DNA from 2 places in the Planococcus sp. APC 3900 genome. Region 2 is predicted to be linked to the other one. Evidence: a T-box and tRNA genes for the amino acid it is inferred to sense, from the RefSeq annotation. Region 2 holds a T-box; the other holds one or more tRNA genes.
What was found. The T-box of region 2 lies ahead of QMA04_RS08885 (valine--tRNA ligase). A T-box ahead of a tRNA ligase gene usually reads a tRNA of that ligase, here a tRNA-Val.
Positions count from the first base shown of each region.

Region 1: it encodes a tRNA-Val, which carries the amino acid that the T-box ahead of QMA04_RS08885 (valine--tRNA ligase) is inferred to sense. The anticodon was not compared.

Region 1 covers NZ_JASDCT010000002.1:319,735-335,992, forward strand. Annotated here, with positions in the region: gene QMA04_RS05560 (RluA family pseudouridine synthase) at 1-548, shown strand, start outside; gene prpE (bis(5'-nucleosyl)-tetraphosphatase PrpE) at 545-1,282, opposite strand; gene mgtE (magnesium transporter) at 1,384-2,754, shown strand; gene fabI (enoyl-ACP reductase FabI) at 2,834-3,604, shown strand; gene QMA04_RS05580 (GNAT family N-acetyltransferase) at 3,669-4,100, opposite strand; gene QMA04_RS05585 (YjcG family protein) at 4,101-4,619, opposite strand; gene QMA04_RS05590 (alpha/beta hydrolase) at 4,692-5,414, opposite strand; gene QMA04_RS05595 (phosphatidylglycerophosphatase A family protein) at 5,520-6,104, shown strand; gene QMA04_RS05600 (TAXI family TRAP transporter solute-binding subunit) at 6,233-7,216, shown strand; gene QMA04_RS05605 (DUF1850 domain-containing protein) at 7,295-7,819, shown strand; gene QMA04_RS05610 (TRAP transporter permease) at 7,809-9,842, shown strand; gene QMA04_RS05615 (Y-family DNA polymerase) at 10,324-11,583, shown strand; gene QMA04_RS05620 (YolD-like family protein) at 11,594-11,956, shown strand; tRNA gene QMA04_RS05625 (tRNA-Val) at 12,238-12,310, opposite strand; gene QMA04_RS05630 (thermonuclease family protein) at 12,494-13,225, opposite strand; gene QMA04_RS05635 (hypothetical protein) at 13,418-13,561, opposite strand; gene QMA04_RS05640 (Gfo/Idh/MocA family protein) at 13,677-14,600, shown strand; gene QMA04_RS05645 (aldehyde dehydrogenase) at 14,665-16,053, shown strand.
Region 2 covers NZ_JASDCT010000003.1:396,376-412,633, forward strand. Annotated here, with positions in the region: gene QMA04_RS08835 (GspE/PulE family protein) at 1-1,283, opposite strand, end outside; gene QMA04_RS08840 (VanW family protein) at 1,306-2,721, opposite strand; gene QMA04_RS08845 (hypothetical protein) at 2,714-3,112, opposite strand; gene QMA04_RS08850 (type IV pilus modification PilV family protein) at 3,413-3,829, shown strand; gene QMA04_RS08855 (PulJ/GspJ family protein) at 3,822-4,385, shown strand; gene QMA04_RS08860 (hypothetical protein) at 4,378-6,174, shown strand; gene QMA04_RS08865 (sensor domain-containing diguanylate cyclase) at 6,236-7,939, opposite strand; gene QMA04_RS08870 (bifunctional folylpolyglutamate synthase/dihydrofolate synthase) at 7,991-9,175, opposite strand; gene QMA04_RS08875 (ATP-grasp domain-containing protein) at 9,248-10,111, shown strand; gene QMA04_RS08880 (ATP-grasp domain-containing protein) at 10,108-10,905, shown strand; gene QMA04_RS08885 (valine--tRNA ligase) at 11,361-13,994, opposite strand; T-box leader at 14,045-14,266, opposite strand; gene QMA04_RS08890 (AbrB family transcriptional regulator) at 14,288-15,343, opposite strand; gene hemL (glutamate-1-semialdehyde 2,1-aminomutase) at 15,491-16,258, opposite strand, start outside.

The sequences.
Region 1 (16,258 bases), on a different contig from region 2:
TGGCCAATATTGTAGCCAAGCACTTTAATGACCACGGAATCCCTTCGACTTTGCACATTGCCACACGGTTGGACCGCGATACGTCCGGCCTTGTCTGTATTGCAAAAAACCGCCACATCCATCATATGATCTCCATGCAGCAGCAGGAGAAGAAGATGAAGCGGCGGTATGAGGCCTTGGTTCATGGGCTTGTAGAAAAGGACGAATTTACAATAACGGCTCCGATTGGACGGAAAAATACAAGCATCATTGAACGGGAAGTCCGTGAAGACGGGCAATTTGCGGAAACCGAAGTACGGGTGATTAAAAGGCTTCCCGATTATTCGCATATCAGCCTCCAGTTGAATACTGGAAGGACCCATCAGATCCGTGTGCATTTAGCCCATATCGGCCACCCTTTAGTTGGAGATGATTTGTACGGCGGCAAAAGGGAACGGTTGGACCGCCAGGCGCTTCACTGTACGGAATTGGAATTGATCCATCCGGTTTCCGGAGAGAAATTGTTTTTCAGTTCTTCGTTGAATGAGGACATGCAGGCATTGGTTTAATTGTAGATGTGAAAACGGTCGGGTTGGTAGGGCTGCTGAGATGGAACAGAGACGATTTCTTTTTCGGGATAGCGAAATGCCGTCAAGGCACCGCCGAACACACAGCCGGTATCGATATTAACGGTCCGGTTGATGACATAAGGTTCAGCGGTCGGCGTATGGCCATAGACCACCCACTTCGTTCCTTTGTATGTTTTAGCCCAGTCGCGCCGGATAGGGCGCCCGTCGGCATGGAATCTGCCTGTGATGTCACCATACAGCACAAAAACCGCGATGCCTTTGCTCAGCGGCTTGCCGATCATTTCAGCCTTTAAACCCGCGTGGGCGACAATCAAATCATGTTCAAGCTGCTGATAATGAGGAAGCTGCTCATAGAAATGGATATAGCGTTTCCGGAACTGCTGCCTTTCCTGTTTGGGCATCTGTTCCCATTCGGCGACAGTCATTTCCAGTCCATGGGCAAGCTGAACATTATGCCCTTTGAAAAAACGGAAAAGTTTATTGCAATGATTTCCAGGGGAATAGTAAAGGATGCCTTCATCCTGCATGGCGAACAGTAGGCGCAGGACGTTCAACGACTCTGATCCACGGTCCATCGCATCACCGACAAACGCCAGCTTTCTGTTTTCAGGATGGATGAATACATCGCCCTGTTTCTGGTAACCTAAGCGTTCGACGAGCTGCAATAGTTCTTGGTAGCAGCCATGGATGTCGCCGATGATATCGTATTTCAAGTAAACCACCTCTTTAATGAAAAATTTACTATACAGTTCTATAGTGAAGCGTATAGACTACTATAGCAAGCAGACACAATCCTCGAAAGGAGGGGGTATACATGATGGAAGAAAAAGTTATACGTGATGAGGAAATGAACGACGCATTGTTCAATGAATTGCTTATCCGCGGAGATGTTAAAGAATTCCGTGATGAGTTTTTATCGCACCATCCATACGACCAGGCAAGTTTTTATGAAAAGGCGGATTCCGCCACTAGGCAAGTGCTGTATCAGTATCTCTCTCCTAAAGAGATGGCAGATCTCTTTGAAGCAATCGAAGTGGACGATGATGATTACGAAGATTTGTTCCGCGAGATGGATGCTAGTTATGCCGCTGATCTCTTGTCCTATATGTACACGGATGACGCGGTCGATGTCTTAAACGAATTGAATAAAGAACAAGTCGCCAGTTACTTGACGATTATGGACAAAGACTCGGCGCAGCAAATTAAAGACTTGCTGCATTATGAGGAATATACTGCAGGTTCCATTATGACGACGGAGTTTGTGGCTATCCCGAAAAACTCCACTGTCCGTTCCGCGATGAACATTCTTCGCAATGCCGCTCCGAATGCGGAAACCATCTATTATGTGTTTGTGGTAGATGATGATCAAAAGCTTTCAGGCATCGTGACGTTGCGTGATTTGATTCTGGCGGAAGAAGATACTCTGATCAGCTCCATCATGAATGACCGGGTCGTCAGTGTCTCTGTCAGCGAAGACCAGGAAGAAGTGGCACGGATGATCAAAGATTATGATTTCCTGGCCATGCCGGTTGTCGATTATCAGCACCATCTGCTCGGCATCATCACCGTCGATGACATCATTGACGTGCTGGAAGAAGAAGCATCAGATGACTACTCCAAACTGGCCGCTGTCTCGGATATGGACACGTTTGACAAAGGATCCTTTACCGCGGCTAAAAAACGGCTGCCTTGGTTGATTTTATTGACGTTCCTTGGAATGCTGACGGCTAACCTCATGGGTATGTTCGAAGCGACATTGGATCAGGTAGCGTTGCTTGCTGTCTTTATTCCGCTTATTGCGGGAATGGCAGGGAACAGCGGAACTCAAGCTTTGGCCGTAGCAGTCCGTGGGATTGCGACAGGAGACATCGAAGAAGAAAGCAAGATCAAGCTGTTGTTCCGGGAAGCCGGCACAGGTCTGATTACAGGCGTGGTCTGTGGCATCGTAGTGGTAGGCTTAGTGTACTTCTGGAAAGGTGAATTGCTGATCGGTGTATTGGTCGGAACCGCTGTTTCCAGCTCTATTTTTGTGGCGACTCTTGCGGGTTCGTTCATTCCATTATTGATTCACCGGATGAAGATTGATCCGGCTGTCGCTTCAGGACCCTTTATCACTACTTTAAATGACATCATTTCCATTTTGATTTATTTAGGTTTAGCGACAACGTTCCTAGGCAGCCTCTAGAAAAGTGCGAATTGCACTTTTCTTTTTTGTGATGTATTATTAGTACCAGGTAATAATAACAGATGCAGGAGGAATGGACATGTCAATATCATTAGAAGGAAAGACTTTTGTCATTATGGGAGTAGCCAACAAGCGGAGCATCGCTTGGGGAATCGCACGTTCGTTGGATCAATCGGGAGCTAACCTGATTTTCACTTATGCAGGTGAGCGCTTTGAAAAATCTGTGCGTGATTTGGTGGCTACGTTGGATGGCAACCACGAACTGATTTTGCCATGTGATGTGACAAATGACGAAGCTGTAGCAGAATGCTTTACGGCCATTAAAGAACAGGTAGGCACCATCCATGGACTTGCGCATTGCATCGCTTTCGCGAAGAACGAGGAACTGGCAGGAGATTTTTCGGATACGTCAAGAGACGGATTCTTGCTGGCACAAAACATCAGTGCATACTCATTGACCAATATTGCCAAAAACGCCAAGCCATTGATGGCTGAAGGCGGAAGCATTGTAGCTTTGACATACATCGGCGGCGAGCGCGTTATGCCGAATTACAATGTCATGGGCGTTGCAAAAGCTTCTCTTGAAATGTCGGTGCGTTATTTAGCAGCAGATCTGGGGCGTCATGGAATTCGTGTCAATGCGATTTCTTCAGGTCCGATTCGTACACTTTCTTCTAAAGGAGTCAGTGATTTCAATTCGATTTTGCATGAAATCGAAGAAAAAGCGCCACTGCGCCGCAACACTACACCGGAAGAAGTGGGCGATACAGCATCATTCCTCTTCAGCGACATGTCTCGCGGGATTACAGGAGAAACCATCCATGTAGACAGCGGATACCATATCCTTTAAAGAACACAAAAAAACAGGGCGACCAGATTAGCGGTCGTCCTGTTTTTTCATGTCTGCAAAACCATCAATTAACGACTTTTTCCATCGATTTGTGGGGGATTCCCGCATCCATGAATTCTTCTGATGTCACTTCATAGCCAATATTTTCATAAAAGGAGATAGCGTGGGTCTGGGCATTCAATTTAAGTCTGAAAATCCCGTTTGTCCGTGCATACTCTTCCATCTCGTTCATCATCATGACACCGATATGCTGTCCACGGTACTCGGGGAGCACGCATACCCGTTCGACTTTGCCGAGGCCTGCTTCTACTTCCCGCATCCGTCCGGCAGCAATCGGCTGTTCAAGCTGATAGCCGACAAAATGAATGGCACTGTCATCGTATTCATCCATTTCAAGATGAACCGGAACTTTCTGCTCTTCCACAAAAACTTTTCTGCGGATATCAAAGGCCTGTTCTTTTTCCAATTGGTTTTCGGTTATTTTTACTTTCAGCACTTATTGATCATCTCCAGTTAATCGGAATGTCTCGTAGACCGTCCATGAACCATCTTCCAATTGATAAAGTAAATGAATGCGGTCAATCATTTCATCGTGGTCGATGCCTGCCATCTTCAATTGGGCAAAAACATCGGCATGTTCGGTATCAGACAATTTCTGTCCAATCGTAACATGCGGTACGAAAGAATGCTTCGGCATACCGCCAAAGAAATCGGAATGTAAGTCTTCATGCAACGCTGAGATATCAGCATTCGGTTCCACTTTGAAATACAAAGTATTGGTGACCGGAGAAAATGTGCTGACACGCGTCGCGTGCAATTTAAACGGTTTATGGCGTTTGGCGATGTTCTGCATTTCTGCCGCAACGTCTTTTATTTTTGATGCGTCCGCCTCAAATGGATCTTTTAATGTCATGTGAGGGGTGATCAGTTCATAATGCGGATCATAGCGTTTTCTGTATGAGTTTGCGATATCCTGCAATTTTTTTGAAGGAAAAGCTGCTACTCCATATTTCATCCTAATGACCTCCTTGTCTGTAATGACCATTTCTCTGAATGCCCCCAGTTAGTCGTGGTGCCTCATCAGCTTCTACATACCGAAGTTCTGAATCAATGCACGCCGCAAATCTGGCTGCCAATGCTTCCAAGTATGGTCTCCATCAAATTCTTCATAAAAGATCGAAAACCCTTTATTTTTCATTAAATTATTTAATTTCCGGTTAGGTTCAACAAAATCTTCCGTTCCGCCATTGCTTAGTTTGACTGCTGTTTCTTCTTTTCCGATGACGTGGTAAACGGTGAAAGAATTGGCTGAATTAAAGGCTTCGACTGCTTTCAGCATGTCTTCGCCGACTTTTGGCGACTGCAGAATGACGCGGCCGAATATATTCGGGTATTTCAAAGCTGCCATCAGCGATACTGTTGCAGCCAGCGAATCCCCAATCAATGCACGGCCCATGCCGACCTGATAGGTCGGGTATTTTTCATCCAGGAAAGGCACCAGCTCATGTGCTAAAAAGCGCACGTATGCACCATGCTGTTCACCGGTCGGTTCGTATTTTTTATTGCGGTCGGACACGCTCTTATAAGGCACGCCGACCACGATGATATTTTCGATTTCCTGATTCGCCAATAACTCATCTACGACACGCGGAATCCGCCCTAATTGAAAATAATCCTTGCCATCTGAAGCGATGACCAGTGTGTATTTGTACAAGGGTGAAAAATTGGAAGGAAGGTAGACAAGCAATTGCATGTCTTCTTGAAGTTCCTTGCTGTAAATGGATAAATCTTCTACCTTTCCAGTAGTCATTTATATGCCTCCTCTAGTGGTTTGTAAGAAAATTGTACCATACTGGATGGACAAGGTATAATGGGAAAAGAACACCAAGACTATAGAAGGAAGGGGTTTTTGATTATGGATGGCGGAAGATTTCGAGTACATTCGGACGAAGTGACGAAAGCGACGCACGAGGCGTTGGAGCGAAGAGGCGTCACCAATGAAGACATAGCTAAAATCGTTTTGGATATGCAATTGCCTTTCAATGAAGGACTGACAATTGAACATTGCATGGAATCCGTTGAAAGTGTTTTGCGCAAACGTGAAATGCAGCACGCCCTGCTTGTGGGAATTGAGTTGGATGAATTGGCAGAACAAGGGAAGTTATCCCGTCCACTCCAGCAGATCGTAGGAGCAGACGAAGGGCTTTTCGGGGTCGATGAAATGATCGGTTTAGGTGCAGTATTGACTTATGGAAGCATCGCTGTAACCACATTCGGCCATTTGGACAAAAACAAAACTGGAATTATCCATAAGCTTGATACGAAATACGGCGGCCAAGTCCACACATTCCTGGATGACCTGGTAGCAAGTGTTGCGGCATGTGCATCGGCACGGATTGCCCACCGGACGCGTGACCTTGAAGAACAGGGGCGGACTTTTGAAGATCTGGCGCCGGGAGAAACAACTCCTGAAACTCATGTAGAAGGTGCTGAAACTTGATTCGAGTTTTCTAAATGTTCTCTATGTAAGCGGTTGTATTTCCTGAAATGCATTGAAAGTAGTAAGAAAGACATGCTATTATGAAAAGGAAACACAAAATACGAATTGAGCAAAGGGGAGGTCACTTTATGTTGAAGAAGAAATTTGGTTTATTTGCTGCAGTAACTCTTGCAGGATCTGTATTTTTGGCAGGCTGTGGAGATGACGCAGCAACAGAACCCGAAGGAGAAGGCGGTGGCGGGGCTTCAGATCCCGAATTCCTCAGCATCTTGACGGGCGGAACAACAGGAACATACTATCCGCTTGGTGGCGCGATGGCTACGATCGTTGAAAATGAAACGGGCTTGGACACGACTGCTGAAGTTTCCCAGGCTTCCGCTGCAAACATGACTGCACTTGCTGATGGAGCGGCGCAGATTGCGTTTGTTCAAACGGATACAGCCTTCTACGCAGCTGAAGGATCGAACATGTTCGAAGGGGAAAAGATTGATACCGTTTCCGCTATCGGTGCGCTTTACCCGGAAACCATCCAATTGGTCACAACTTCAAATTCAGGAATTGCTTCTTTTGATGACTTGGCTGGGAAGAAAATCTCTGTAGGTGCCCCTGGATCTGGGACTTATATTAATGCTGAACAATTACTGGAAATCCATGGCATGACGATGGAAGACATCGATGCTCAAAATCTTGATTTTGGGGAATCACAAGAAAGCCTGCAGTCAGGACAAATTGATGCGGCATTCATCACTGCCGGGACACCGACAGGCGCTGTTGAAAGCCTTAGCGCAACTTCAGACGTAGTGATTGTACCTGTCGAACAGGATAAAGCGGATGCATTGATCGAAAAATATCCTTACTATGCAAATGATGTTGTACCATCCGGCACTTACGGATTGGCTGAAGAAGTTCCGACTGTTTCTGTATTGGCTATGTTAGTGGTACAAAACGAACTTTCAGAAGACTTGGTGTACGACATCACTAAAGCGATCTATGAAAACACAGATCAAATCCAGCACGCTAAAGCGGAATTGATCAAAGCTGAAACGGCTCTTGATGGAATCGGAATCGATATCCATCCTGGAGCACAGAAGTATTTCGACGAAGCAAAGTAATTGAATGAGCGAACAACTGACGGTAAAGCGAAAGCTCTGCCGTCAGTTCTTTGTTTTCAAGATGGAGGAGAATGGACGATGCAGTTTCCCCGGATACAGAAGTTTCTTCCGTTAATGATTGCCCTCATCTTAATCAGCTCCTTGATCGCATTCACCCCATTCCAGAAGAATTATGTGTTTACCGATAACGAGACTGAAAAAATAACGGCTTATGTGCCGGTCAAAAGCCGGTTTTTCCAATTGATCTATACCCATTCGATCCATTTGTCAGAAGTCATTGAAAGTTATAAAGTGATCGAGGATAACGCTTTAATGATGACAGAGCTTGAATATGAAGATTTTAATATTGGCATGCCCTCAAATGCAGGAGAAGGCGAGACCTTTGTCGAAAAGGACGGTAAATACTTTATCAAGAATATGACAAGGGAACTGCCCGAATTTCGGCTGTTCGTCGGAGATGTGGATGCCGGTTTATCATTCAGAACAAAAGGACAGAAGATTGATTTGAAAAAAACGCTTGAAAGAGGGAAGTCGTATACTTTTAGGGTAGAACGCTTATCCCTGTTTCAACTAAGACAAGGAGTGAGAATTGATGAGCGATAAATTGTCTCCAGAAGAACGCGAACAGCAAAAGCTTCCGCCGGAAGATGAATCTTACATCTCGGAAGAAAAACAGAAGGAAATTCTACAGAAATACGATCCTGAATCCAATACGCGGGATTTAAGCGGAATCATTAAGCATGTGGTCTTTTTCGGGTTATTAGCTTTTTCTTTATTCCAGCTTTATACCGCTATTTTCGGGCAATATACCGCTTATATTCAGCGGTCTGTCCACTTAGGGTTTGCATTATCTTTGATCTTCATATTATTCCCGGCCAGAAAGCGCAAAGGAATCCGGCATAAAGTGGCCTGGTATGATTATATTCTGGCGCTGCTTTCAATTGGCGTAGCTGCCTACTGGCCAATCATGTATGATGATTTGGTGTTCCGTCTCGGACGGGTCACTGAACTGGATTTGATTGTCGGGATTTTAGCGATCCTGCTGACGCTTGAAGCAACTCGGCGGGCCGTGGGTATGCCGATTACCGTCATTGCCAGTTTATTTTTGGCCTATGCCTTTTTCGGGCCTTACTTCCCGAGCTTCCTGCGCCATAGAGGACAGGATCTGGATTCGATCGTCCAGCTCATGTTCTATACCACAGATGGCATACTGGGAACGCCAATCAGCGTTTCAGCCACCTTTATCTTTACGTTCCTGTTGTTCGGTTCGTTCCTGGTGAAGACCGGGGTCGGACAGTATTTCAATGATCTGGCTGTATCCTTGGCCGGTCATTTGACTGGGGGGCCTGCGAAAGTGGCCATCTTCTCCAGTGCGTTGCAGGGGACCATTTCCGGGAGTTCTGTGGCCAACGTAGTAACTTCAGGTTCCTATACTATTCCGATGATGAAAAAACTGGGATATAAGAAGGAATTTGCCGGAGGCGTAGAGGCAGCAGCTTCGACAGGCGGACAATTGATGCCGCCGATCATGGGTGCTGCAGCCTTCCTGATGGTGGAGTTTATCGGAGGAGTTACCTACTGGGAAATTGCGAAAGCAGCTGCAATACCGGCTCTTTTGTATTTCACAGGAGTTTGGATCATGACTCATTTTGAAGCCAAGCGGATTGGACTGAAAGGCCTTTCGCCTGAAGAAATGCCAAACCGCAAGGAAGTTGTGAAAAAGATTTATCTCTTGCTGCCGATTATCGCCATCATCGTTTTCTTGTTGATCGGCATTCCAACCATGCAGGCAGCACTTTACGGGATTCTGTTGACGATTTTCGTCAGTGCTTTTAATAAAGAAACACGCTTGAACTTTAAAGATATCATTTTAGCGCTTGTTGATGGGGCACGAACGGCTTTAGCTGTTGCAGCGGCAACAGCCGCCGCCGGAATCATCGTCGGCGTCGTTGTGAAGACCGGCCTTGGCCTGAGTCTGGCAAATGGGCTGGTTTCAGCTTCAGGAGGAAATATCCTGCTGACCTTGTTCTTCACCATGCTGGCAGCGATTGTTCTCGGAATGGGGTCACCGACAACTGCCAATTATGTCATCACCTCTACGATAGCGGCACCAGCCATTATCACGTTGTTGATGATGGATGAGCCGGTTGGAGCGGCAGTACCGCTGGTGGTCGCTTTATCTGCCCATCTATTCGTGTTCTACTTCGGGATCATTGCCGATATTACACCGCCTGTTGCGCTTGCAGCATTTGCAGCTTCAGGGATTTCAGGTGGCGAACCGATCAAGACTGGTTTTATTGCAGCCAAATTGGCGGCCGCGGCGTTTATCATTCCGTATATGTTTGTGTTGTCACCCGCTCTGCTGATGATCGATACCACTTGGCCTGAGCTGATCTGGGTACTGATTACAGCATTGACAGGGATGATTGCCATCGGAGCAGGATTGATCGGTTATTGGTATCGCAAGCTGAACTGGCTTGAACGCATCCTGGCATTCGCAACCGGATTAGCTTTGATTTATCCGGAGGGCTTGTCTGATACGATTGGTGCCATTGCCTTTGTTATTCTATTTGGAATCCAGTGGCTGGCGCGCGATAAAAAGCCTGCCAAAACTGTAGAAGCATAATAAACTATGAAAAAACCGGTCGGGCTGATGCCTGGCCGGTTTTCTTTTGGCTAAAAAACGAAAAAAGCCATCACCCGAAGGCGATGACTTTTTCAAAGCAAACTTTGTTCCTAAAGCTTGCAGTGGGTTTGGCACCCATTGATTCCTGCAAATCGGGAACAGCAATTTCCAACTGTTTTCCGGTGCGCTGATAAGAATGATGGATGTCAAATCTTTTACTGCACTTATCATAATACGCATACCGGCAAATGTAAAGTTGTTAGAAAATTGAATGATCCATAAGGCGGGGCATTCAATTTTTTTAAATCTTTTTTATAGTTGAAGCATAGAAACGGTTGGATTTTTTTAGAATATCGCTTTTGCTATGCAGTTCAGATCCAGTGAACCGCATGGCAGAAGTTTATTTTTTTAAAAAGGATTGCCGTTACGATCATCGTGGTATAGAATAAGAACATACGTTCCCTTTTGAGAGGTGAGAGTGATGAAAGCACTTGAATTGCCAGAACGTCATATCTTTTGTATTGATATGTGCAGTTTCTATGCCAGCGTCTCGGCGGTAGAACTGGGACTCGATCCGTTGGAAGTTTGTCTTGCAGTGGTGGGAAACCAGGAACGGAAAGGAAGTGTGGTTTTAGCGGCATCGCCTATGATGAAAAAGCGTTTTAGTGTGAGAACTGGCACACGGCTTTTTGAAATTCCGAACCATCCGGATATTTTACTGATTGAACCTAAAATGAAGCTTTATTTGGAAAAATCGATGGCCATTACTGAGCTGTTGGGCAGCTACGTGCCAAAAGAATCGATTCATGTTTACAGTGTAGACGAGAGTTTTATTGAACTGACAGGGACAGAGAAGTTGTGGGGGCCTCCTGAACAGACAATGCGCCGCATCCAACAGGAATTGCTGGACTGTTTCAAACTGCCTTCTTCGGTGGGGGGAGGGCCAAATATGCTGCTGGCAAAGTTGGCTCTCGATTTGGAGGCGAAAGAAACGGGTTTTGCCAATTGGACATATGCCGATGTGCCGAAAAAGTTATGGCCAGTGGCGCCTCTCAGTAAAATGTGGGGCATCGGCTCTCGGATGGAAAAAACCTTAAACAGCATGGGGATTTTCTGTATTGGAGATTTGGCCTGTACAGACGTCTCTCTTTTGGAGGAGCGCTTTGGGATTATGGGCAATCAACTCCACCAACACGCCAATGGCATCGACTTGTCGGATTTAGGTGCGCCTTTGGTGGAGGGACAGGTCAGTTACGGAAAAGGACAGATTTTATATCGCGATTACATAGAAGAAAAAGACATCATGACGATTATTCTGGAAATGTGTGAAGATGTTGCGATGCGTACGCGTAAAGCTCACCGCATGGGGCGGACAATTCACTTGAGTGTTGTTTACAGCAAGTCCGTATTCGGCGGCGGATTCTCCCGTTCGCGCTCTATTGACGAAGCAACGAATGATACGCTGAAAATTTATCGCGTCTGCCAGGAGATTTTTCATGAGCATTTCCAACATAAACCGGTTCGCCAGATTTCGTTGTCCATCAGCAATCTGGAAGAAGAGTCGTCGATGCAGTTAAGTCTGTTCGATGAAAGGAAGTTTGAAAACAGGCGCTTGGGGAGTGCCATGGATGCCATCCGGAAAAAGTATGGCTATTCGGCTATCTATCGGGGCATCTCGGGCACACAGGCGGGCACCGCCATAGCGCGGACAAAATTGATCGGCGGACACAACAAAGAATAGGGGTGGTCCGATGAAACGCAATAAGTATTTAAAGACAGTCGGCGATATTAAAGATCGCGGGAACATTAAATGGACAGCCTTGATGCTGCCGGAACATGTCGAAATGATCCGGGAATGGTACGAGAAAGACGAACAAGTGCCAAAACCCGAGTTGAACGGAGACGACTTGCAGTTGATTCAGGAAGAGATGGAGATTGCGCTGAAGCGGCAATGCGAAGTTCTCATCCGCTGCTGGAAAGATGGTGCCATCGAGGCACACAGGGGGACGATTAAAAGCATTGATGGGAAAACTCGAATGTTGATTTATGAGGATCCATTCAAGCAGCGCAGACTGCCCGTGGATGAAATCGTGTCGATTGTGATGGTGGATTAAACCGGCAGGCATGGCCTAAAAAAGTGACAAAAAAGGATGATAAAATGAAACGGATGAATTTGTATTTTTTTGGTGAAGAGCACATAAGTTTTCAAGATGGCTTTTATTTTTACGGGATGAACTTACTGGGGATCGCCTTGCTGTTTTTGATGCAGTTTTGATGTTGAAGATAAAGATGAATAGGATTTCAAATTTGGTGCGGGAGCTTTATGCATCCCGTTTTTTGTGATACAAAAAAACCGCGCAGCCTAAATGGCTGTGCGGTTCTTCATCGTACTATATGATTCCTACTGGGCTCGAACCAGCGACCTCTACCCTGTCAAGGTAGCGCTCTCCCAGCTGAGCTAAGGAATCTCAATTTCCAGGACAAATATAAGTATAGCTTGTCCACGGAAAAAGTCAATAGTTTTTGGAGAAGAAAAATAAGCGCTGTATTTCCCTTTATCCGTCCCGCCGGAGCACTGTCAGGGCATGCGAAAATACGCTGCATTTCATCGACGACACAGCCGGAAGAAGGCCCCATAAAGAACTGTTGTCCTACTGTCCAACCCCTCTGAAACCGGCGTCTTGCGCTTCTTGTTCTGTACAGAACCATTCTTCGGGATTGGTTTGTTCATAAGAAGAATCACTCGGCATGTGATAGATTTTATTGCCGTTGCGGTTGATATTTCCTTTGATTTCACAATCACCGTCTATTGGCTCTTCAGTGGAAGGACGGGCATTTCCGGAAGATTCCTGTCCAAATGCTTCTGAATTGAAGCCCCGGTCGGTGGAATAGTTTTCGTATTGCCAAATTCCTGCTTCCTCATCTTTGGCGATTTGCTCCGCTTTTTCAAAATCATCCAGGTAACGGGTATTTGGAGGGAAGACATAGGCAACCCGGGCCAGTCCAGACTCCAGCATCTGTTCCTGAACACTTTCGCCATCGACGTAGATATAAGCCAGCAAGCGGTCATAATCGTCAAAACGGTCGCCGACGTCAAACTCGATCGAGACATCGCCTGATTCGATCAGCCGTTTGTTTTCTTCTGTCGCTTCTTTGCCAAGAGGCTGTTCACCCAGGCGCGGGTGATTGGTTTCCGGCGTATCCATCAACAAGTAGCGGACAGTGACTTCTTCGCCTTCATAAATGATTTTTATGGTATCGCCATCAATGACCTGCGTCACTTCCACATCGATCCGGTCGGTTGTGCCGGATGTATCAGTCGATTCCAGCATGCCGCATCCTGAAAGAAAGAATAAGGCCAGCAGCATAAGTTTTAGTTTCATAGGATCCCTGCTTTCGTTTCCATTATTATATGGATAATTAGGCTTTCTGGCAATGCGACAGCGGTTAGCGGATTTGGGTTCAGCTATAACTGTCCGGGAAATTTGCATAATAAAACGCCTCGATCAATTGTAAATTGAACAAGGCGTTTTCTATGTATTGCAGCGGCAAAAGTCGTGTGTAAGTTTCAGCAATTAAAAAGCTGACTCCGTCTGATTTGAAGTTTCTTCATAGTATAAAATGGATTCTTCCGTAACGCTTTCTAACTTTTCTTTATTGACGCCTACTTCTAATTGTCCTGTGAAAATAGGCTCCCACCAATTCGTTTGTTCATTCATGTTGTTTCCTCCTCAGGATGTAATGGTATTGTTTGACTATTCTATACCCCTAAAGGTTACACTGATAAACACAGGGCATAAAAAAGCCGAAAGGCCATAAAAGGGGAGATTTTTTATGATTTCAATTGGCATCATTGGAACAGGAATTGTTGGTGAACGCATCATCAAACAGCTTCAGCAGGAAAAACAAGTGGAAATAAAAATGGTCTATGACCAGCAGGCAGAACGCCTCGAAGAAATCAGCGAAGCCTATGGAATCCCTGCAGCAAAATCAGTAGAGGACGTGTTGCATTCAGATATCAATTGGGTATATATTGCGACACCGCCCGCCTTTCATTCGGAAATCGCTGAACTGGCAGCCAGTGCGGGCATCAATATCCTCTGCGAAAAACCGTTGGCTCATGACGTGGAAGATGGCGAAGCAATGGTCAAGTCTGTTGCAGACAATCGTGTGCAGACGGCCATGCATTTCCCGCTGATGTATAAACCGGAAATCCGCGAAATGGCCAAGCGCATCAAGAACGGACAGATTGGAAAAGTGGTACGGATCGAGCTCCAGACATTTTTCCCGGATTGGCCGAGGTTGTGGCAACAAAATCCATGGATTGCTTCAAGAAGCCAAGGAGGCTTTGTCCGTGAAGTCTTTCCCCATTATTTTCAATTGATGAACCGTCTTTTCGGTGAGTTGTCGTTTACTTCCCATCACATCACCTATCCGGAAGACGCAGAAAAATGCGAAACGGGATTGATTGCGCATGGCTTGACTCAAGAACAAATTCCGTTCTTGTTGACGGGAATCAGCGGCATCGGCCAACAAGAGAACTTGCAGTTTAAAATATACGGCGAAACTGGAGTTCTGACATTGGAGAATTGGTCGGATCTTTATGAATCAGAAAAAGGCCAAGAGCGGCGATTGATCAGTGGATTTGAAAATGTACCATCACTTTTCACAGAAATGGATAGCCAATCGACTCTTTTGGTTAATTTTGAAGAAGGCCTGGTCATCCAACGCTATATCGATTATTTATTGACTGAATAAGTGTTCATTTTTTGAATTCAAGAACTCCATTGGTATAATGAAAACACTTGAGGGAGGTTGGAAAATGAATTTTACAGCAAATGACGTAGAACAGATGATTGAAGAACAACGTGATTATTACTATACGGGTGCCACAAAATCAACGGACTTTCGGATTGAACAATTGCACCGCTTGAAAAGCGTAATCCAATCCCATGAAACCGACGTAATTGAAGCTTTGAAGAAAGACCTGGGCAAAAGTGAATTTGAAGCCTATGCAACCGAAGTAGGCTTTGTGCTCGACAGCATCGGCAGCATGGCGAAAAATTTGGAAGACTGGATGAAGCCTGAACAAGTCAAGACGCCGATTCATCTTCAGCCGTCGAAAAGCTTTGTCATCCGTGAACCATACGGCTCTGTCCTGATTATCGGTCCTTTCAACTATCCGTTCCAATTGGTGATGGAGCCATTGATCGGGGCTATTATCGGCGGAAACTGTGCAGTGGTCAAGCCATCTGAAGCAACGCCTCATGTGGCGAAAATCATCCGCACCATTATTGAAGAAACGTTTCCTACCTATTACATTCGTGTGGTTGAAGGCGAACGTGAAGAAGTGACGGCGTTGATCCATGCATCATTCGATTATATTTTCTTCACGGGCAGCGTCAATGTCGGGAAAGTCATCATGAAAGCGGCATCGGAACGATTGACTCCCATAACTTTGGAGCTTGGCGGCAAAAGCCCGGCAATTGTAGACCAGACGGCGAACTTGGACCTGGCTGCCAAACGGATTGCCTGGGGCAAACTGATGAATACCGGCCAGACCTGTGTAGCGCCTGATTACATTTGTGTGCATGAATCGGTTAAAGAAGAATTCCTGAAAAAATTAACGAAGACGATACAGAAGTTTTACGGAAAAGATGCGCAGCAAAGCAAAGATTACGGGCGCATTGTCAATACCCAACATTTTGACCGCTTAGCGGAAATTGTGAATAAGGAAGCTGATCACGTCATTTACGGCGGCAAAATGGACCGTGATGATTTGTATATCGAACCGGTTCTTTTGGACAATGTCAATTGGGACAGCCCATCGATGGAAGATGAAATTTTCGGACCGGTTTTGCCGATCATCACATATACGGATCTTCCATTGCTGTTGCGCCAAATCCGTAAATTGCCGAAGCCTTTGTCGGCGTACTTGTTCTCTGAAAACGACCGTGCTGTCCGGTTCTTCCTGGATCAATTGCCATTTGGCGGCGGCTGCATCAACGATACGGTATCGCATGTGGGCAGCTCGTATTTGCCATTCGGCGGCATCGGTACATCGGGAGTTAATTCCTACCACGGAAAATCCAGTTTTGAAACTTTTACACATGCCAAATCGATTCTAAAGAAATCAACTAAATTATCAACAAACCTGGTCTTCCCGCCTTATAAAAACAAAGCGAAGTGGATCAAAACAGTATTGAAATAAGCGGCCTTCGGGTCGCTTATTTCTTTTTTGTCTACTTGCTTGCGCTTTTCGTAGTGTCCAGACTCCAACAGCCAGCCCCTCGAGTCGCTTCAGCCTTCCCGACAATGGCAAAGAACGCCATTACCAGGAAGGCTTCCAGCGCTTGTCGGAGCTAAACGGCTGCTTGCGCTTTTCGTGATATCCAGACTCCAACAGCCAGCCCCTC
Region 2 (16,258 bases):
ACGAGAAAGGGTTCGATTCCCATGTCCATCAAGCGGGTGATTGAAGCGATTGAGTCGTTGGTGTGAATCGTGCTCAATACCAAATGTCCGGTAAGCGACGCACGGATGGAAATATCGGCCGTTTCTTTGTCGCGAATTTCTCCGACCATGACGATATCCGGATCTTGACGGAGAATCGAGCGAAGCCCTGCCGCAAACGTCAAGCCCACATTGGTATTCACTTGAATCTGGTTGATGCCTTCAAGCTGGTACTCTACCGGATCTTCAACAGTGATGATGTTGACTTCTTCGCTATTTAATTTATTCAAGGCTGCATACAGCGTCGAAGATTTCCCCGATCCCGTCGGACCTGATATTAAAATGATGCCATTCGGTTTATCGATTTCGCGCATAAAACGTTCCATGTTCAAGTCATTAAAGCCAAGCTTCGAAATATCGGTCAAGTTGGCACTCAGATCTAATATACGCATCACGATTTTTTCGCCGTAAACGGTCGGCAATGACGAAACACGCAAATCGATGGGGCGCATATCGACATTGGTCTTGATCCGTCCGTCCTGTGGAATTCGGCTTTCGGTGATATCGAGGTTCGCCAAAATTTTAATTCGTGCCGTGATCATCCCTTGCATGGCTTTCGGCAAAATGCGTTCAGTCCGCAGTGAACCGTCAATCCGATAACGAATCAAGACGCGGTTTTCCTGAGGATCCATATGAACATCACTGGCTTTCAGTGAAACGGCATTCGACAGGATTTGGCTGACCAGGCGGACGATGGGGGCATCCAAGTCGCCCATATCCTCCTGTTGGTCCTGTTTGGTTTCAGGCAATTCGCCGATCAGATCATCGAATGATTCTTCATCGTAGTATTTGGATATTGCTTTTAAAACATCTTCTTTTGAAGCGATTGCCGGCTGGATCTGAAATCCTGTCATTAAACGGAGATCATCGATGACGATGTAATCCATCGGATTGGTCATCGCCAGAAATAATTTATCGCCTTCAATTTTCAACGGAACCAGCTGATTCCGTTTTGCCATTTCTTTCGGCACCATATTGAACAAGTTTTTATCGAAAGGATAGCGGAATAGGGAAACGTGCGGAATGCCCAACTGCACTTCAAGCGTCTCGATCAATTGCTGTTCAGTGATCAAGCCTCGCTGCAAGAGAGCATCCCCAATTCGCTGTTCCGCTGTTTTCGTCTGTAAAGCTTCATTTAAATCATCTTGCGTTAATAAGCCATGTTCGACCAGGATATCCCCCAGTCGCTTCCGTATTTTAGCCACTCTTTTTCCTCCTTAAAACCGATTAAGGGTTAACCAAATTCCCGCCCTTGTCGTATACAGGTTCACTCGACTTGGCATCCCCATCTGTTCCAGGGTTCTCGGTATTTTTTTCGTTGCCTTTAGGATCCTGATTGTTTTCGGAATTGCCAGTTGAACTGCCATCTTCAGCTGCTTGACCATCAGCGCTTTCACCGGATGAATTTGCCGACACTTGCCCGCCTTCCGTAAGCCCTTCTTCCGTTTCACCGCCTGGAGTTTCACTTCCGTCCGTGCCTGGCACACTTTCTACTGGAATTGGTTCGGTTTCCAACGGATAAATTTCCACACGGTTGACTGGAGGATAAAAATCTGTTGAAATCGACTCGATTTCCAACTCATTTCCGTCCGAAAGTACGGAGCGATTGACGCGAATCCGCATTCCTTCACTGCCTTTTTCATCTACCGCTTTTCCTGCAGTCACAAAAGCACTGTATTGCTTAATCAAACGGGGTTCAACAGTTTCTTTGCCGCTGGTCTGAAGCGCATAGTCATAGACCAACGGAAACCCACTCAATGAAGCAATTAACGAATCTCCCGCAAGCTCTGTGTTTAATGTAAATGAACTGGCATTTGGATTTGTGAAGACCAAATCTACTCCAAGAGACTGGTTAATGGTTGCTTCTTGTCCGGCCGGAATATTTTTGGGAATTGAAGTTCCAATACTGCGTTCATCAACCGTGAAGTTTGTTTCAAGCACAGCTGCATAGATGGCTGATGCTATTTTTGTCAGTTCTTTATCAGTGGCTCTCGTCGTCGGAAGCTGACTTAAGAACTCCAAGAATGAAAATTTCGCGCCAGGAGCAATTTGAATTTCATCAATTGCTGAAATTACAGCCGCCGCCCCTTCGCCAGTCGAACCTTGTGGAAACGCAACTTCAGAAACTGTTTCACGATCTACAGCGAGTGAATCGTCACTGATTGTCACATGCGTTTGTGCAAGCCCTGATTCAAGTGCCTGCTCCAGCTTCATGGTGATGCGTTCCACTTCTATATTGGAAAATTCAGCCGCATGGAAGTTGGCAACTAAAAACTTTTTTGTCGTTTGTTCTTGAAGATCAAACACAAAAGTATTTTGAACACCCGTTTGAGCGCGGGCAGCTGTTTCTTCTAATAAAATATTGGCATTATTGAGTGGATACTTCGCTGTTGCATCCTGGTAAGTCACCAATAATTCAGAGGAAGCACGAAAAGATTCAGCTGTGTCCGAAAATTGAGCCATGGCACTGGCAACATCCATATTTGAAACATTCGTCGTTCCGATATACGTATGGTCTCCAAATTTATCGGCCGGAAAAATCCATTTATCCACCACGGCCGCTCCTGCATTGGCGACTCCAAAAAACAGTAGTGCAGATCCCATAATTGCTGCAAAGGTCATTCCAAAAACTTTATTATTCAACTTTCTGTTCCTCCCTAACGACTGGTATCGGCTTCATGCCATATGTTTTATCGGCTGCAGGTTCCTGGAACCGTTTATTCGTCAACACGGTTGAGCTTGGCTGCACGCGGCTTTTGCTGTTTCTCCGCTCTTCAAGCAATTGCTGATTTTTGATTTGTTCTTTCTCGAGCACTTTCATATAGATTATTGTTGCAATTAAGGCCACCGCCATCATTCCTAATAAGGACTGGTATAACGGAAATGTCGTCTGCATGAATACACCAACTGCCGCAGCCAAGATGCCGCTTCCAAGAAGAATCATGAACTTCTTTTTGCTACTGCTCTTTCCTATGAAGTAAACAAGCGCCATAGCAATAGCAGCTACCATAATGAAGATAAGTATACGGATCATTTAAACTCCTCCTGTAAAATTATGCGCTGATAAGAATATTTTATTTGCCATTCCCTTGAAATTGTAAATTTAAGTAATAGAAACAGTTAAAGTATCCCATCTGATATAGCTATAATACAAGATAAATGGTATAAATAATAGCGAATAATAAAAATAAATTTCATTACTAATATACTATTTTAGATATAAAAATTTCCATTAATAATCTAGTCAGTTCAAAAAGAAAATGGTATATATAACAGTACAGTTAATTTTTATTAAATGTATCTATAACTTTAGACATAAGCGGGTGATTTTTTTATGTGGTATTTGACGAAGAACGAAAGAGGTTTCACATTGGTAGAGGTGTTGGCTTCACTGGTCATACTTTCGATTGTATTAATGAGTTTTATGGCGGTATTTGCGAATACAAATCGTTTAGCGGTAAGCAATAGTGAAAAGTTGGTTGTCATTAATTTAGCAGATGCTTATCTAGAAAGGGTTAAGGCCAACCCTTCTGAATTTATTTCCCCTTTTCCCCCTACCAAAGTAAATGAAAGCAAAGGAAAAGCATTAAATTCATTTGAAATGAATAATAAGAAATACAAAGTAACTATTAAAGTAACTCAAACAGCGGATGAATATAATAAGTTTACACTCTTAAACATCGTGGTCACAGTAAACTCCGAAAGTTCAAAACATAAAAGTTCTGTGGAAGGATACATTCCATATGAATAAGGGCTTAAAAATTATTAAAGATCACAAAGGAGTTACCTTGGTAGAATTGCTTGCTACCATAATCATCGTAGGTATTGTTGGAGCCCTCGCGTTCTCCGTTCTTTTTCAAGGCTATTCAAATTATCAAAGAATAAAAGTCGAATCAGAACTTAGAGATGAAGCGGATTTAATCATGGCAAGTATGGTAAAAGATCTCTTTGTGTTAAAAAAATCTCAAATAAGCTTAAAAAACCAATGTACTTCCGGAGTTAACAATTCTTTTATTGAAGTAAAAAAACCAGGAGCTGTGGCAGGAACTACAGAAATATACAAAACTGGATTTGAAAACGGCAAAGTCATAGTAAAGGATAAGGAAGTCAGTTTTTATAATAATATTAAACTTCTAAAAAATGATTGTACTGCCCTCTCTCCAACAGTAATTAAGAAGAAAGAGGATACAAATGCCTATACTATCATTTTTACGCTTGAGACAATGAAAGACAAAACGATGCATTCAATGAAATTTGAAAATACGATAACTATAATTGATGATTCCAGGGAGGTTCGAGATGAATAAACTAATTGTTAATGAAAAAGGATATTCCCTGCTGCTTACATTAATGTTAGTTCTATTGTTTAGCATTCTCGGAGCCAGTTTAATGGCAATGACCTTTAATGGTGCTCAAAAAAATGTAACAAGAGAGCATATAGTTCAGTCTGAAGATTTGGCTACTAAGGGAATAGAAAGAATCGAAAAAGAAGTCTCAGCCAAATTAAAAATATTTCCAGCTAGCTATACAAACGGAATGACAAACTCTCAATTTGAAAGCCACTTCAATAATGTAATACTCGGCTTCAGATGCTCTACCGGCAAAGAAATAACATTGGCTGATGAAACAGGTGATGGCAAATTCAGAACTTGTATTGATCAAGTAAAAGAAATATCAGATGGAAGCGGTAGTAAGACTAGGAAAGAGTTAGTTTTTAAAAGCACCGGCTATAAGGGCAAACAAGAATCCACTGTATATGAAACACTAGAAATGGGTGCTGATGATATACAAAAAGTGCTTAATTATACTGTATCTACATTGAAACGCGGTGAAGATGGAGGAAACCTTTTACTTAATGGTGGCTCTGAAATTACAGGTGATATGAATATTGCAGGGAATATTTTCTCCACTAACAATGGACATGGGGATGGAGGATGGCTTCAAAGTGTTTTGCCACGCTCACTTAAAACTATGGACAGTGAAAATAATTTAGTGAACAGCAAGCTTAATTTGGGTGGAAAAGCTTATAATTTTAAAGACTATTTCGACAGAACCTATGCACAGCATATCACTGGAGATTTTTCTAACAGAAACTATGATGAATTGAGTAGAGAGAATACTAAAAATATATTTGCTACTAACTATGCCCCTTCCATCCAATATGAATCCGAAAAAATAAAACCTGTAAACTTTACCGAAGAATTTAATATTGATAGAAGCTCCTATTCCAGAATATCCGCAAGCATAGCCTATACTTCAGATCAGAATATTAAAAGTTCGACCAGTTATAATGAAAATTTAACCATTAGAGGAAACAACACTGATATAAAATTTGATAAGAATATTTATGTGAATAAAAATTTTACGATTGGAAATTCTTCTAATACTACCTTTGAAAATGTTTCAATTGATGGAAAAAGAATTTATGTAAATGGCGACGTAAATATTAACAAAGTGAATCTTCAAGCAAATTTCACTATGTTTGTAAAAGGAAAAGTATCTATTCAATATGTAACAGTGTCTGGCATAAAAGAAAATACCAGTACCAATCCTCGAGGTTCCTTAATAGTATTTGCAGATGGAAACTTTATTTTATCCAACTTATCTGAATTTCAAGATACTCCAAGCACTGTTAACGGGTTCTTTTATTCTACCGGTACTATGGAAATGTATGGTTTTGGCTCCAATACGAAAATTATCGGAGGAGTAGCTGCAAATAATATCGTTTTGAATGCAATGCGTGGAAAATCAAAAGCCAACCTTTCTGAGTGGGAAAAAACAGCTCAAACGGGCACCAAAGAAGAATGTCGTTTTGGTTTTAGATCGCCCGGAAATGAGTGGCGTTATGAAAGCTTCTTATACTGGTGCAGAGATGTTCCCGATATAACAACAATTGTAAAACCATATCAAAAAATAAATAATCATTATTATGAAACAAGAGAAAACCAAGAAAATGCCGCTTCGCGTCTTCAAATAATTTACGATCATGAGTTATTGGATACCTTTAGAAACACAATTGATTACACAAGCAGTGTCATCATGCCGCAAAATATAATCGATCCAATAAAAAAAGGTCGAAGTCTTGGTCCGGATTAACATTAAATTCTTTATTATTACAGAAAAAAGACGGAAGTTTATCCCGTCTTTTTTCTGTGCTCTATTTCACATACGCCGCAACCTTATTCCGTCCCGCCTGTTTCGCTCCAATATACAACGCCCTATCGGCATTCCGGATCAGCGACATGCCTTCATCGCTGTCGTCCGGTGCAGTGGATACGCCGATGCTTAAAGTGATGTGGACGATTTGTTGGCTACGGTCTTCCCCCAAGTCGTTTTCAATTACGAAGTCGTGCTTTTCGATGCGTTTGCGGAGGTTTTCTGCCAGCAGCACCGCTACATCTTTGCTGTAATTCGACAACAGGATGACAAATTCTTCGCCGCCGTAACGGGCGATGGTTCCTTCATCGCCGAATTCTTCTCTCAAAATATCAGCCAGCTGAATGAGGATGTCATTGCCGCTTTGGTGTCCGTAACGGTCGTTGATGCTCTTGAAATGATCGATGTCCATCATCACTAATGACAATTGCTCGAGACGGCCTTCATTCATTTCCTTAATGCAACTTTCCAGACTTTCGTCCAGATAGCGATAATTATATAACTTGGTCAATCCGCAGCGTTCACTTTTGGCAATGACTTTTTGCATATACCCTGCTTTTTCCACCGATACGGCGAAATAAGTACTGAGGATTTCCAAAATTTGAAGCTGGTGCTTGGCAAAAGCGTATTTCTTTTTAGAAGCTAAAATCAGTACACCCTCGGTTTTATTGTTTCGGGCAATCGGCGTGGCCATCAAACTCTCTGTATCTTCTGGCAGGTTGCCGGTGACATAATCCGCCCATTGGCTTTTTTCATCAAAGATGAACGAGTCGTTGGTGACGATGACATGTCCAGCAACTCCCCGATTATAAGGAAGTGACTCAATTTCACGGGGCTGCAATTGATTATTTTCATAAAGCCGCAACATTTGCTGTTGGCCATCACGGTAATCGACGATATAGGCATATTCAACTTTGAACATCTTGGCAACCTCTACAACAAATTGGTCAAGCACTTCATTCGCTTCCAGACGATCTGCAAGCTGATGGCCAATATCTCCAGCCCGTTTCAAGTCAATATTGACTTGTTCTGAGCTGGTGAACTTTTTCATGACCGCTGCCATAATGAAAAACGGCACACCCAGCAATACAAGCGCCGGAATTCCGATATGCGACTCAAACAAATACAAAGCGACCGCAAAAGGGAAAATCACAAACATCAAGGCAAAATCCCAAATGGCGTCGACCGAAAAGAATTTGCTCCGACCACCTGTCGTGTAGTCATATAAGTGATAAATGATTTGATTAATCAATACGGAAAGCACCTGGAATATCAAGCCATACAAAATGACATGCGACATTTCCAATGTTCCGATTTGGCCGCCTGCCCCTATGAAAGCCAATCCTGCTATTAATGAGACAAAGAAAAACATCAGCGAGTTGAAAGGAATCCGCACCGATTGTTCTTCATTGGTTCGAATACGGTACAGCACAATCAACATGCTCAATTGGGATACCAGCATTTCGATAAAAAGTCCATATTTCAGAAACAGCGCCACTGTTACCCATTGCACCAAAAATGTCGAGGCTCCATTGATGTTCATCGGCATCAAACTCATCAAAATAAAAAACAGAATGTACGCCATTAAGTTCCACGGATCTGCTACAGATGGCGGGAAGAAACGGTAAACAATCACTAAGCCTGCCGGAACTATCAATGCCCATAGGCACCATAAAACGATTTTCCGGTTAAATTTCTCCCCCATGACATCTTTCCTTTCTGAAACGAATTAGTGAGGTATAGATCAGGGTATGATTTATTGATAATTCTTGAAAAAGACGTTCGCTGAGTTTCGAAGAAGTGTAAGAAGATGTAACGAACCTGTGACTATAGTCTTTTCTTTGTTGTGCGATACAGGTAATATATCACACATATTTGTAATTGTCTTTCTTTTACTGCAACTTTCCTTAAATAGTTCTGCAGCTGGCAATGCCCGTTCATTGTCAAAGTCCACAAAGGTGAAATGATTACTGATTGTCTCCAAATGGCGGAGTACGCTTCGATAATCTTTATCTTTGAAGATTCCCATGACGATATGGATAGGGTCATCCGGAAATGTGTCTCTTATGGTAGCAACCAAGGCTTCGGCACTCGCCTGATTATGGGCACCGTCAAAAATAACATCAGGAAATACTTCTTCAAAACGGTACGGCAAAGTAGCTGAAAAAAGCCCAAGCTCCGCTTTTTCCTCGCTAAATTCCAAGCCCAGCAGTTCCTTAGCGGCTTCCAACGCCAGTTGGGCATTTTTTTGTTGATGCGGCCCTTTCAGTTTCAGCGGTACATCAATTTGTCCAGCCGGTCGGATGACTTCTGCATGTAAACGGTCAGCTGTCTCCTGGATGATTTCCAGAGACTCAAGCGGCAGTTCCCCTATGACCACCGGCTTCCATTTCTTGATGATTCCTGCTTTATGGCGTGTAATTTCTTCTATAGTTTCTCCCAGAAAATTCGTGTGTTCAATGGAAATGGAAGGAATGATGGAAAGTTCGGGATTGATGACGTTCGTGCTGTCAAGCGCTCCTCCCATGCCTGCTTCAATGATGGCAAAATCAGGTGCCTGCTGCTGGAAAGCGATAAAGGCGGCCGCCGTCAAGAGTTCAAAATCCGTTAACGGCGTCTTTATTTTGCTTAACCGCTCCATCACTTGCTCAAGTTCCACTGGGTTGATCGGCTCTCCATTCATTTGGATCTGGTCATGGATATCTTCAAGGCAAGGAGAAAAGAAATTCCCGACACTGTGGCCATGCGCCTGAAGGATTGCCGACAGGAATGTAGCTGTCGACCCTTTGCCGTTGGTGCCTGCCAGATGAATGAATCTGCCGTTTTTATGCGGGTTCCCCAATTCGTCCAATGCCCCTGTAATAGCTTCCAGACCGGGTTGAATCGAAGCATCTGTATGAATATTCCATTTATTTTTGTATTGTTCGAGTCCAATTATCATTTTGAAGCCTCTTTTCTGCGGTAAACATGATACACTTTTTGAGTATGATTATAGCACGAAGGTGGAATGGATATGACGAGTTGTTGGGTTATTTACAACGGAAGCTTAGTTTCCGATAAGTTTGCAGATCAGGCCAGACTTGTTGCTGAAGCAGCAGAACGTGCTGGCATCACTGTCAAGATTATGAAAAACTACGAAACTATTATGGATTTATCTGTTACTTTAAGTATACCTGATTTTGCAATTTTATTGGATAAAGATATATTGCTTGGATATTTTTTGAAGAGCCGCGGAGTCCCTGTTTATAACGACCCGGCTGTCATCGATTTATGTGATAATAAAGCTACACAATACGTCCAATTAGCTGCAAAAGGTTTGCCGATGCCACGGACCATCGTTGCGCCGAAAGTCTATCCGAATTTCTCCATACTGGAATCAGGCTATTTCGAAGGAGTCATTGACCGTCTCGGGCTGCCGATGATCATCAAGGAAGGGCACGGTTCGTTTGGCATGAAGGTCTACCTGATTGAAACCGAAGAACAATTCTATGAAAAAGTCGACAGCCTGCGGGGCATCGATTTTGTGTTTCAGGAATTTATCGCTTCCAGCCGGGGGCGAGATATCCGCGTCAACATTGTCGGCGGACGGATTGTAGCAGCCATGTACCGCCATTCGGAAACCGATTTCCGCGCCAACATCACCAATGGAGGTGTCGCTTCACCCGTAGAATTAACTGAGGCACAACAAGAGCTGGCCCTGTTAGCGGCTGAAGCAGTTGGTGCAACGTTTGCGGGTGTCGACCTGTTGTTCGGTGAAAATGACCAGCCCCTGGTTTGTGAAGTGAATGCCGCTGCCCATATCCGCAATATCCTTAATGTCACAGGAGTTAATGTTGCAGACGCCATGATCGCTTATATACTGGAGGACTTAGCATGAAACTTCTTTATGAAACTAAAGAGGCCAAACGCAATCACGGGTTTATTGAAGAGTTGCAGCGTTTTGATGATTTTGAGCTGATCCAATGGGACGACTGGAGCGAAGAAGGCTTGGCTATGCTTGTGGATAAGTTGCGCGGCGGCATCACTCTTTTCCGCGCACGGCGTCCGGAAGCGGCCCGTTTTCTTGAAGATCAAGGCATCCATTTAGCGAACCGCGCCGAAGTCAACCGCATCGCCAACGACAAATGGCAAAGCTATCAACTGCTTTTATTGCTCGGTGTTCCGGCGGTACCGACTTTCCGCGAAGCCATAGAGTTTCCATACGTCGTTAAAACCGTGGATGGCCACGGCGGCTCGGAGGTCTGGCTCGTTCCATCGGCTGAGGAAATTCCACCAGTCTCTTCCCCGCTGATTTTCCAGCCGGTTGTTGAACATGTGGCAGATGTTCGCGCCTATGTCATCGGCACAGAAGTAGTGGGTGCGGTTAAACGCAGTTCCACTGGTGACTTTAAAGCCAATTATTCACTTGGCGGCCATGCTGAGAAATACATCTTGAGTGCCACTCAAGAAAAAGACGTCTTGCGGATTGCCCGTGCCTTGAACAGCGATTATATCGGTATCGACTTTCTTTTGTTGGATGACGGCCGTCATCTGTTCAATGAAATTGAAGATCCCGTCGGCGCCCGCTCGTTCTACGAAACGCACGACGAAAATATCGCAGAACTATTAGTGGAGCATCTGCGGAAATTGGAAAAGCATGCACCGTTTCGGCAGGAAGATCGGCCGAAGTAGTTAGTGAGCTATTTTAAATCGCTTCGGTCGCTTTGGGCATGACTCACACGCTGAACCAGGAAAAGCACCTGTTTCATGGCTCCGTCTAGCCCGGGGACGCGCCGGCGCTAAGAGATTCAACAAATTCGAAGTGAGTATTTAGTTTCCACGTTTATATAACTAGTTTAGAGCTATGTAAGCTGAACTGAAGAATAACTTTTTTATTCCTTATGTTCTTTCTTCTAAGAATTCTTTAGCTGTTAACAAGTAAAAGATTATTTTACCTTCTTTAAATATTAGGATATGGAGCAAACTAGCGTAGACTCCAGCGGGATAGCGAAGTGCCGAAATCCACTTGGGCGCTAAGCACAAGTTAGTTCGGCGCAAGCCCGCAGGAAAGCGGAGCTAGTTTGCGGAATATCTCTAAGAAAACATAAAAACCGCTCTCCCATTTGGGAAAGCGGTTTTTTCATATCTTACAGGTTCTGCAATTCTTCAATGCGTTTTTCAACCGTTGCGTGTTTTTCCACGTAATCGGCTTGTTTTGCACGTTCTTCTGCAACAACGGCTTCAGGAGCTTTCGAAACAAAGCGTTCGTTCGACAATTTGCCGCTGACGAGCTTCACTTCTTTCGCCCATTTTTCCAGTTCTTTTTGCAGGCGCGCAAGTTCGGCATCAATATCGATCAGGCCTTCAAGCGGCATGAACAATTCAGCACCGGATACAACCGCTGACATCGATTTGTCTGGAGCTTCGATGCTTTGGCCGATCGTCAACGTTTCCGGGTTACAGAAACGTTCGATGTAGGCAGCGTTCGCTTCAAGCACTGCATGCGTGTCGGCGTCTTTCGCTGAAATCGTCAATGGCACTTTCTTGCTCATCGGCGACTGCACTTCTGCACGGATAGTCCGTACCGAACGAATCACGTCCATCAACAGCTTCATGCTTGAAGACTGGCTTTGGTCGGTCAAGGAATCGTCCACTGTCGGCCATGCTGCAATGGTGATCGATTCGCCTTCATGCGGCAAGTTCTGCCAGATTTCTTCTGTGATGAACGGCATGAACGGATGCAATAGGCGCATCGTGTTATCCAATACATAAGCAAGGACTGAACGCGTCATTTTCTTCGCTTCTTCGTCTTCACCGTATAATGGCAATTTCGACATCTCGATGTACCAATCACAGAAATCGTCCCAGATGAAGTTATAAAGCGAACGGCCTACTTCGCCGAATTCATAGCGTTCTGCAAGGTCCGTCACTTGTTCGATGGTTTCATTCAAACGAGTCAGGATCCATGAATCGGCTACGGATTTCTTGCCGGACAAATCGATTTGATCGTACGTCATGCCTTCCATGTTCATCAATGCAAAACGGGAAGCGTTCCAGATTTTATTGGCAAAGTTCCAAACCGACTCTACTTTGTCGTTCGAGTAGCGGAGATCCTGTCCTGGAGATGAAGCAGTAGCCAGGAAGTAACGCAGGGAATCCGCACCGTATTGAGAAATGACATCCATCGGATCAACGCCGTTGCCCAGTGATTTGGACATTTTACGTCCTTCCGCATCGCGTACAAGGCCGTGGATCAACACGTCTTTAAACGGTTTTTCACCTGTGAATTCAAGTGCCTGGAAAATCATCCGGGATACCCAGAAATTGATGATGTCATAGCCTGTAACCAGCGCGTCGGTCGGGTAATAGCGGCTAAGGTCATCGTTTTCTTTCGGCCAGCCGAGCGTTGAGAACGGCCATAATGCAGATGAGAACCAAGTATCCAAAACGTCTTCGTCCTGTGTCCAGTTTTCAGCATCCGCCGGCGCTTCGTGCCCTACATAAATTTCACCTGTTTCGTTATGGTACCAGGCTGGAATTTGATGTCCCCACCAAAGCTGGCGTGAAATACACCAGTCGCGGATGTTCTCCATCCAGTGCAGGTAGGTTTTCTCGAAACGGTCCGGTACAAAATTAACGCCCGTCTCGTTTTTCTGCGCTTCCACTGAAGCGGCAGCCAAAGGCTTCATGTCAACAAACCATTGTGTAGACAGATAAGGCTCAACAACTGCTCCACTGCGCTCTGAGTGTCCTACAGAATGCATATGTTCTTCGATTTTGAACAACACATCCAAATCCTGCAGGTCCTTGACGATCTGCTTGCGGCATTCGAAGCGGTCGAGCCCTTCGTATTTGCCTGCGTTTTCATTCATCGTACCGTCTTCGTGCATGATCAGCACACGTTCCAGGTTGTGGCGATTGCCGATTTCAAAGTCATTCGGGTCATGCGCTGGCGTAATTTTTACAGCGCCGCTTCCGAATTCCATGTCCACGTAATCGTCCGCAACGATTTCCATTTCACGGCCGATAATTGGCAGGATCACTTTTTTGCCGATCAAGTGCTGGTAGCGCTCATCTTTCGGGTGAACCGCAACCGCTGTATCGCCCAGCATCGTTTCCGGACGCGTCGTCGCGATTTCGATATGGCCGCTGCCATCTGCCAGCGGATAGCGCATATGGTAAAACGCACCTTGTACGTCTTTGTAGATAACTTCAATATCCGAAATAGCAGTTTTCGTCGCCGGATCCCAGTTGATAATGTATTTCCCACGGTAGATAAGTTTTTTCTCATAGAGTTTCACGAAAACTTCGCGCACCGCATCTGATAAACCGGCATCCAATGTAAACCGCTCACGGGAATAGTCAAGGCCAAGGCCTAGTTTTGCCCATTGCTCACGGATATGTCCCGCGTATTGGTCTTTCCATTTCCACGACTCTTCAAGAAATGCTTCACGGCCCAAATCATAGCGTGAACGCCCTTCTTCTTTCAATTTGCCTTCCACTTTCGCTTGTGTCGCAATGCCGGCGTGGTCCATTCCAGGCAGCCATAATGCGTCAAAGCCCTGCATGCGTTTCATGCGTGTCATGATGTCCTGCAATGTCGTGTCCCAGGCATGCCCTAAATGCAGCTTGCCGGTAACGTTCGGCGGGGGAATCACAATGGTATACGGTGTTTTGCCGCTTTCCGGTTTCGCTTCGAAGAATTTTTTGTCGACCCACCAATCGTAACGGCCTTTCTCAATGGATTGCGGATCGTACTTAGTAGACATTTGTTCAGTCATTGGAATTCCTCCTCTTATTTCTGATAGAACGCAAAAAACTCCTGTCGTCTGTAAAGGACGAAGGAGTTTTTCGCGGTACCACCTTTATACACAGGTCCACTTGCACACCTGGCTCTCAAGTTTCATAACGGATGTTAAGTCCGGTTCCCGCTACTCATTTCACGGCAACTGCTCCGAGGTGACATTCAAATATGGGTCCATGAAAGCCTCTCACCAATCGGCCTTCTCTCTGAAATGCACACACATTCTACTATCCTCATCAACGCATGAATATCTAATTACTCTTATTGTACTCAATATCCGGTTTTAGCGTCAAGTTTTTTTACAATGAATGCCACAAGCGGTGAGGCCACCAATAGAATAAAGAACAGCCGGAACAGCTGGAATCCGGTGATGAGTGCTACATCCCCTCCAACAGCGAGCGCGGTGATGGCCATTTCCGCTATGCCACCGGGTGCTGCACTTAGAAAGAAGTCGAGGAATATGTATTCAGGCAGCCAAGTAGCGAGAACCCTGGCAATTAATACGGTGAAGCTGATGAGCAGCACATTGTTCAGGACAATTGCAGCACCCAGCCGGAACGTCAGTTTGTCGCCGATTCCCTCCATCTGCAGGCCGAGATTCGCACCGATGCAGACCTGTGCAATAGCAATGAGCCAGTACGGCATATCAATCAGGACATCCCCCGACACGGCCTGGACAATCGCCATGGCCATAATGGGCGCCAACAGTTCAGCAGCTGGAAATCCAATTTTCTTCATAGCCCCATACAATAATAAACTGACAGTGAGCGCCAACAGGAACAAGCCTGCCGAGAATGTAAACAGCTGCTCTTTCACTTCGCCTGCTCCTCTGCCGTTCAGGAAAATCGTCAGGAACGGCACAATCGTCACCACCATGAAAATGCGGATGGTCTGCATCATCGTCACAACAGTAATATTCGCTGAAGGGATTTCTTCAGCCAAAACCACCATCTGCGCCAATCCACCTGGTATGGACCCAAGCAGGCTCGTTCCCAGGCTTTCATGGACCATCCGCTTGAACAGCAGACCGAGAGCAACCGACAAGGCCACGACCGAAACCGTCATGAACGCCATATAAGGCAAGTCCATCACCATCAATAACACCGCATCGCGTGTAAACGACGAACCGATCTGCACACCGAGCATCACCAGACCCGCTGTCCGCAAGAATCGAGGCCAGTAGAGGGGGATTTTGGTGAATTGATTGACGAGCAAAAGTGCGAACATCGGTCCCAGCAGCCAAGGCAGAAACATGCCGACCGCCTCGAATACCGCCCCTGCAGCAATCGCAATAACTGCCGTTACAATAAATGGCTTCACAGCCATCCCTCCTTTCCCAAGTGCCTTAGTTGTTTTCTATGGTACAGGAAACAAGGGCATCTGTGGAGTATGCAGGCTGGCGTTCGGTGTTCTTTCCAATAAAAAAACCGGGGCCTCTGAAAATTCCAGAAGCCTCGGCCTGTTTTTCTTTTATTAACGTGCCAGTTTAGCAAATACGGTATGGAATGCTTCAACGGTTTTCGCAATATGCTCTTCCGTATGGGCAGTCGATAGGAACATGCCTTCAAACTGGGACGGCGGCAGGAAGATGCCTTCTTCCGCCATCAAGCGGTAATAATCTGCGAACAACTCGGTGTCCGAAGTTTTTGCTGATTCAAAATCGACTACGTCTTCATTTGTGAAGAAGAAACCGATCATTGATCCTGCACGGTTCACGGTATGCGGGATGTTGTATTTCGTCGCCGCTTCACGGAATCCTTTTTCAAGCTGGTCGCCGCGTTCGATAAAGACGTCATAGCTTTCTTCCGTCAAACGGGACAGCGTTTCGTATCCTGCCCGCATTGCAAGCGGATTGCCCGACAACGTACCTGCCTGATAGATCGACCCGCTCGGTGCCACTTGTTGCATGATTTCACGCTTGCCGCCGAATGCCCCAACAGGCAACCCGCCGCCGATGACTTTGCCGAGGCACGTCATGTCCGGTGTAACGCCGAAATAGCCTTGTGCACAATTAAAGCCGACACGGAAACCGGTCATGACTTCATCAAAAATCAAAATCGTGCCATTTTCATGAGTCAAATTGCGAAGCTCTGTCAAAAAGCCTTCATTTGGCGGCACAACGCCCATATTGCCGGCAACCGGCTCGACAATGACTGCAGCCAAATCGTCGCCGAATTCCTGGAATGCCAAACGCACGCTTTCCAGATCGTTATATGGAACTGTAATGGTGTTTTTAGCGAT